Regions from separate parts of the Janibacter sp. DB-40 genome, predicted to be linked through region 3. Evidence: riboswitches for the same ligand, from Rfam matches in the RefSeq annotation. Region 3 holds a riboswitch; each other region holds the start of a gene.
What was found. A riboswitch is a leader RNA that binds a small molecule or an ion and turns the genes downstream of it on or off. The one in region 3 is predicted to bind S-adenosylmethionine.
Positions count from the first base shown of each region.

Region 1: it holds a riboswitch for S-adenosylmethionine, as region 3 does, so the genes downstream of both, PVE36_RS05740 (bifunctional o-acetylhomoserine/o-acetylserine sulfhydrylase) here and PVE36_RS14890 (OsmC family protein) in region 3, are expected to answer to the same signal.
Region 2: it holds a riboswitch for S-adenosylmethionine, as region 3 does, so the genes downstream of both, PVE36_RS09975 (aminotransferase class V-fold PLP-dependent enzyme) here and PVE36_RS14890 (OsmC family protein) in region 3, are expected to answer to the same signal.

Region 1 is NZ_CP120360.1:1,203,212-1,205,467, forward strand. It holds gene PVE36_RS05725 (carboxyl transferase domain-containing protein) at 1-114, opposite strand, end outside; gene PVE36_RS05730 (hypothetical protein) at 156-524, shown strand; gene PVE36_RS05735 (hypothetical protein) at 511-930, shown strand; SAM riboswitch class IV at 1,005-1,118, shown strand; gene PVE36_RS05740 (bifunctional o-acetylhomoserine/o-acetylserine sulfhydrylase) at 1,136-2,256, shown strand, end outside.
Region 2 is NZ_CP120360.1:2,105,604-2,107,859, forward strand. It holds gene PVE36_RS09970 (A24 family peptidase) at 74-718, shown strand; SAM riboswitch class IV at 792-907, shown strand; gene PVE36_RS09975 (aminotransferase class V-fold PLP-dependent enzyme) at 948-2,165, shown strand; gene PVE36_RS09980 (ribonuclease J) at 2,208-2,256, opposite strand, start outside.
Region 3 is NZ_CP120360.1:3,096,196-3,098,451, forward strand. It holds gene PVE36_RS16265 (SelB C-terminal domain-containing protein) at 1-756, shown strand, start outside; gene PVE36_RS14890 (OsmC family protein) at 879-1,364, opposite strand; SAM riboswitch class IV at 1,395-1,508, opposite strand; gene PVE36_RS14895 (hypothetical protein) at 1,547-2,256, opposite strand, start outside.

The sequences.
Region 1 (2,256 bases), 1.5 Mb from region 3:
GAGGTACGTCTCGTCCAGGCCGTCGAGATCGAGGGACTCGTCCCAGGAGACGAAGGTGCCCTCGTCGACGACCGTGTCGATCAGCTCGTGGGCAGTCAGGCGACGCGAACTCATGCCGTGATCGTCCCAGTCCCGCCGCTCGGTAACCTTGCGCCGTGCTTGTGCCCTTGACCACTGTCGTGATCGTGGCCGTCGGCGTGCTCGGGGTGATGGCCCTCGTCTACATGCTGATCAACCGCCTCGTCGACGACGCCATGCTGCTCGTGACCGCCGTCGTCGAGCTGTCCCTGCTCGTCCTCGTCGTCGCCAGCGCGATCGCGCAGGGGGCGGTGACTGGCACGGGGCAGGGCGCGACGATGCTCGCGTACGCGCTGACGCTGCCAATCATCCCACCGGTCGTCGTCTTCATCGCGCTGAAGGAGAAGACCCGCTGGGCCATGGGCGTGGTCATCGCCGGCGCCTTCACCGTCGGTGTCATGGCCTACCGCATCCTGCAGATCTGGGACGTCCATGGCCCCGCCTGACGTGCCGACCGGCACCGGCCCGGGGCGGGTCGTCGTCGCCGTCTACGCCGTGCTCGCGCTCGCCGCGACCGGCCGCTCGGTCCTGCAGCTGACCCAGTACCTCGACCGGGCGCCGCTGGCGTACCTGCTCTCCGCGCTCGCGGCGGTGATCTACATCGTCGCGACCGTTGCCCTGGCGAAGGGGGGACGCACCGGCGCCCGGGTCGCCACCGGGGCGATCCTCGTCGAGGCCGTCGGGGTGCTCACCGTGGGCACCCTGTCCTACCTCGTGCCCGAGCTCTTCCCGGACAAGACCGTCTGGTCCCACTACGGAGCGGGCTATGCCTACGCGCCGCTCGTCCTCCCCTTCGTCGGGCTGTGGTGGATCCGAAGGGTGCGACGGGCCCGCCGCAGCGCGGGGGACTGACGGGGGACGCCCCCTTCGCCCGGGAGGTGAGACACCCTCCGCCGGACCACCGGCCGTCTCATATGCTCTGGGCAGGTCTTGAGCGCCAGCGGACAGCCCCGGCTAGCTGGCCGGCAACCCTCCTCCGCGGTGGGGTGCCCCGGGAGACGACCAGGTCCGTGGCAATCCGTCACGGTCAAGCGCGCACCACACCAGGAGCACAGACATGTCCGACCCGACCACGTGGAACTTCGAGACCAAGCAGATCCACGCCGGCCAGGCACCCGACCCGACGACCGGTTCGCGGGCGCTGCCGATCCACCAGACGACGTCCTACGTCTTCAAGGACACCGAGCACGCCGCGAACCTCTTCGGGCTCAAGGAGCTCGGCAACATCTACACGCGGATCATGAACCCGACCCAGGACGCGGTCGAGAACAAGATCGCCGCGCTCGAGGGTGGCGTCGCCGCCCTGATGACCGCCTCCGGCATGTCCGCGACGACCCTCGCGCTGATGAACGTCGCCGAGGCCGGTGACCACATCGTCGCCAGCGCCGCGCTCTACGGCGGCACGGTCAACCTCTTCCAGTACACGCTGCCGAAGTACGGCATCGAGGTCACGCTCGTCGAGGACCCGAGCGACCTGCAGGAGTGGAAGGACGCGGTCAAGCCGAACACGAAGGCCCTCTTCGGCGAGACCATCGGCAACCCCAAGGACGTCGTCCTCGACATTCAGGGCATCGCCGACATCGCCCACGGTGCCGGCGTGCCGCTGATCGTCGACAACACCATCGCCACCCCCTACGTCCTGCGTCCGATCGAGCACGGCGCCGATGTCGTCGTGCACGCCGCGACGAAGTTCCTCGGTGGCCACGGCACCTCGATCGCCGGTGTCATCGTCGACGCCGGGAAGTTCGACTACGCCGCCGACCCGGAGAAGTTCCCCAACTACAACGAGCCCGACCCGAGCTACCACGGCCTGCGCTTCGGACCGGACCTCGGCGTCAACGGCGCCATGGGGGCCAACCTGTCCTTCATCCTCAAGGCCCGCGTGCAGCTGCTGCGCGACCTCGGCCCGGCGATCTCGCCCTTCAACGCCTTCCTCATCGGGCAGGGCATCGAGACGCTCAGTCTGCGCATGGACAAGCACCTGGACAACACCCGCAAGGTCGCCGAGTACCTCGGTGGCCACGCGCAGGTGGAGCAGGTCATCTGGGCCTCGCTGCCGACCAGTGCCAGCTTCGAGAACGCGCAGAAGTACACGCCCAAGGGCGCCGGTGCGGTCATCTCCTTCGAGATCGCCGGCGGCCACGATGCGGGCCGGAAGTTCGTCGAGGGCCTGGAGCT
Region 2 (2,256 bases), 990 kb from region 3:
CATGCTCGCAGAGTAGGGGAAAGACACGCCTGACACACGCGTCACACGCGCACCAAGGCGGTAGCCTCCCCCAGTGGACTCCCGTCTGGTGCTCGTCGCCGTCGTGACGGGCGCACTCGGGATCGGCGTCCTGGTCGCGCTGCGCAGGGGCGCCTACCGCCGCCCCGACGAGACCGGCCCGCTCCCCCGCCACCTGTGGGTGGTGGCGGTCGCCCCCTTCGCCGGGGTGCTCGTGGCCCGGGCGCTCGCCGATCACCCGTGGCCGGCCCTCCTGCCCTACCTCGTCCTCGTGCCCGCCGGTCTCGCCCTCGCCGCGATCGACGCGGACGTGCACCGCCTGCCCAATGCGATCACCCTGCCGCTGGTGCCGGTCGAGCTCGCCCTGCTCGCCGGGGCGAGCGCCGCGACCGGCGACTGGACCTCCCTTCGCCGGGCGGGTCTGGCGGCACTCCTCGTCGGAGGCGGCTTCCTGCTGCTGGCCCTCGTGCTCTACGGGCGATCGGTCGGGATGGGCGACGCCAAGCTCATCGTCTCCCTCGCCGCAGTCCTGGGCTGGCTCTCCTGGGGCCACGTCCTCCTCGGGCTGTGGCTCGGCTTCGTCCTCGGCGGCGTGGTCGCGCTCGGGCTGCTGCTGGCCCGCCGGGCAGGGCGGGGCACGCACCTGGCCTTCGGCCCGTACCTCGTGGTCGGCACGCTGGTCGCCCTCCTCCTCGGCTGACGTCCCACGATCCGAGACGGGTCGTGCCCGGTCGCGCACTCCGAGCGGTGCGTCCGCTACCGTCTCGACCCAAGGTCACGAGTACCAGCGACAAGCCCCGGCTAGCTGGTCGGCAACCCTCCTTCCGCGGTGGGGTGCTCCGGGTGACGACCTGGCCGGCGGCGTGGTGTCGCCCGGCAAGCGCGGACTCACGGTCGACGCCTGGGTCCTTGACCCGATGGAGTCCTCCATGACCGTCTCCGACCTGCGTCCCACCACCACGGCCCTGCCCCCGCTCGTGTCGGCCGGACTGACCTACCGCGACCACGACGACTCCACCGTCGAGTACGCCCACCTCGACCACGGTGCGACCACCCCCGCCCTCGTCGCCGTCACGGAGGCGGTCACGGCCGCCTCCGCCACCTACTCCTCCGTCCACCGCGGCGCCGGCTTCGCCTCCCGGGTGACCAGCTCCCGCTACGAGGCGGCCCGCGAGGCGGTCGCCGCCTTCGTCGGGGCACGCGAGGACGACCAGGTCGTCTTCACCCGCAACACGACCGACTCCTTCAACCTCCTCGCCCGGGCACTGCCGACGGGCACGACGGTCTTCGTCTTCGCCTCCGAGCACCACGCCGCCCTGCTGCCCTGGGCCGATGCGGTGCGCCTGCCCATCCCGCACAGCCACGCCGAGGCGGTCACGCTCCTCGACGAGGCGCTGCGCACCCACCCGGGCGAGCACCGACTCGTCGTCGCCACCGGCGCCTCGAACGTCACGGGCGAGCACTGGCCGATCGAGCGGCTCGCCGACCTGGCGCACGCGCACGGGGCCCGCTTCGCGCTCGACGCCGCCCAGGTCGTCCCGCACCGCCGGGTCGACATCGCGGCCCTGGGCATCGACTGGGTCGCCTTCTCCGGGCACAAGGTCTACGCGCCCTTCGGCGCCGGCGCGCTCGTGGGCCGCCGGGACTGGCTCGACACGGCCGACCCGTACCTCGCCGGGGGCGGGGCCACCACCCGCGTCGGCGACGGGGCCGTCGAGTGGACCACCGGTCCGGCCCGGCACGAGGCAGGCAGCCCCAACGTCCTCGGCGCGGTCGCGCTCGCCGCCGCCTGCGAGGTCATCGCCGAGCACGAGGAGGCGATCATCGCCCACGAGCACGCCCTGCGCACCCGGCTGCTCAGCGGTCTCGCAACCATCGACGGGGTGCACGTGCACACCCTCTTCGGCGGTCGCACGGGCGCACCCGTGGCGACGATCACGGTCGACGGGCACGACAGCAGCGAGGTCGCCCGCGTCCTCGGCGACGAGCACGGGATCGGGGTGCGCGACGGGAAGTTCTGCGCGCACCCGCTCGTCGACCACCTGCTCGCCGAGCGCCCGCAGTCCACGGCCGTGCGGATCAGCGCCGGTCTCGGGACGACCACCGAGCACGTGGACCGGCTGCTCGCCGCCCTTCGCTCGCTCTGACCCGAGGGCGTGCGAAGGGGGCGGGTGGGGCGGTGACCTCGCTCAGGCCTCGACGACCACCGGGATGATCATCGGGCGGCGACGGATCTTG
Region 3 (2,256 bases):
GTCGACCCGCTCCCGCTGTCCCGGCGGGGCGCGGCGGGCCGGCGCGCCGAGGCGCTGTCCACCGGGGACCTGTCCGCCGTGCGGCTGCGGTCGCGGGGCGCCGACCGGGAGGAGGTGCTGGGCCGGCTGGGCCTGACCGCGCCGGCCGGCGCCGTCCGAGTGGGCGACTGGCTCGTGGACGGGACCACCCTGGCCGACTGGCAGGCGCGCCTCGTCGCGGCCGTCCGCGAGCACCACCGACGCGAGCCGTTGAGCGCCGGGATGCCGGTGGCCGAGGCGGCCCACCACCTCGGGCTGGCGGCGCACCTGCCGCCCTCGCTGGGGCAGGCGGCCGTGCGGGCGCTCATCGGGCCGGCCGGCCTGGCCCTGACGGACGGGACCGTCCACGACCCGGCCGCGGGAGGACTGGGCGCCGCGGAGGCGAGCATCGCGGCCGTGGAGGAGAAGCTGCGGGTGACCCCCTTCGTCGCCCCGGAGCGCGGTGAGCTGGCCGACCTCGGTCTCGGGGCCACCGAGCTCGCCGCCGCGGCCCGGCTCGGCCGGCTGCTGCGCCTGCCCGACGACGTCGTCCTGCTGCCCGACGCACCGGCACGGGCCATGCGGGTGCTCGCCGGGCTGGAGCAGCCCTTCACCCTCAGCGCAGCGAGGCAGGCCCTCGGCACCACCCGGCGGGCCGCGGTGCCGTTGTTGGAGCACCTCGACGGGCGCGGCTGGACCCGGCGGGTCGACGGAAGCCTGCGCGAGGTCGTGCGCTAGCCCCCGGCGGCCGGACAGCACGGCGCCCGGCCTGCAACACCCCCTGCGGGCTGCAGACCGGACGACGTGGGCTGACTCCGCTGCCGGTCGGAGTCAGCAGTGGCGACGGTTGAGCGTGGTGATCAGCCGGCGGCCAGCTCGAGCGTGGTCCGCACCGGGACGCCGTTGGTGAGGTTGTCCGCGACCGGGCAGTGGGTCGAGACGGCCTCCTCGAGGCGGCGGTAGTCCGCGTCACTCTCCGGGCCGGTCAGGGTGACCTCGAGGTCGATGCCCCGGAAGCCCGGCCGCACGCCCTCGGCGGTGCCGAAGAAACCCCGCAGGTCGATGTCGCCGGAGAGCGCGACGTCCACTCCGTCCAGGCGCAGGCCCAGCTTCTCCGCCCACACCTGGTAGGTGATGACCGTGCAGGAGGCGAGCGCGCCGAGCAGGTGCTCGACGGGGTTGGCGCCGAGGTCGGTGCCACCGAGACCGGCCGGCTCGTCGATGGTGAAGGTGTGCTGGCGCGCCGAGAGGGTGACCTCCGTGGCGGTGCCGCGCACGAGGGCGCCGGTGACCGAGGTGGTCACCAGGTTCGGGTCGGTGGTGGTCTCGTCGATCGTCTGGCTCATGGCATGACTCTTTCGTCCAGGGCTCAGGTGAACCCGCGCTTGACGCGGCCGGTCGACCGCGTCCAGGTCCTCACCCGGGGCACCCCACCGAGGGTGGAGGGTTGCCGCCCAGCAAGCCGGGGCTTCGCGCTGGGACTCATGACCAAGACATAACGTCACATATTGCGACCCATAATGTCCAGTTATGTGTCTGACGGTCCGGCATCCGGACGCCGGGGGGTCAGCTCGACCGTGAAGAGCGGCAGGAAGAGCTGCGCGAGGGGCCCGATGGCGACGGCGTAGAGCACGGTGCCGACACCGACGACACCGCCGAGGAGCCACCCGACGGCGACCACGGAGACCTCGAGCCCGGTGCGCACCAGCCGGATCGAGCGCCCCGTCACCCGCGCCAGCCCGGTCATCAGGCCGTCACGCGGACCGGGACCGAACTGCGAGCCGATGTACATGCCCGTCGCGATGCCGTTGAGGACGACACCGCCGACCAGCAGCGCGATCCGCCACCCGAGGGCCTCCGGCGTCTGCAGGAGGGCGAGGACGACGTCCGCCGAGGGACCGATGAGCAGGGCATTGCCGATCGTGCCGACGCCCGGCTTCTGGCGCAGCGGGATCCAGGCCAGGAGGACGATCAGCGAGACCCCGATGACGATCGTCCCGAAGGTCAGCGGGAGGTGCTTCGAGACGCCGACGTGCAGGACGTCCCACGGGATCTGCCCGAGCGTGCCGCGGATGACCATCGCCATCGAGGCGCCGTAGAAGAAGAGCCCGACGAGCAGCAGCGGCAACCGGATGCCGAGCCGGCCCGCACGCAGCTGGGCGAGGGGGCCGATGTCGGCGAGCTGGCGGTTGCGCACGCGCGTCGGCGCCTGCGGGGACGACGGGTCGGAGAGCGGCA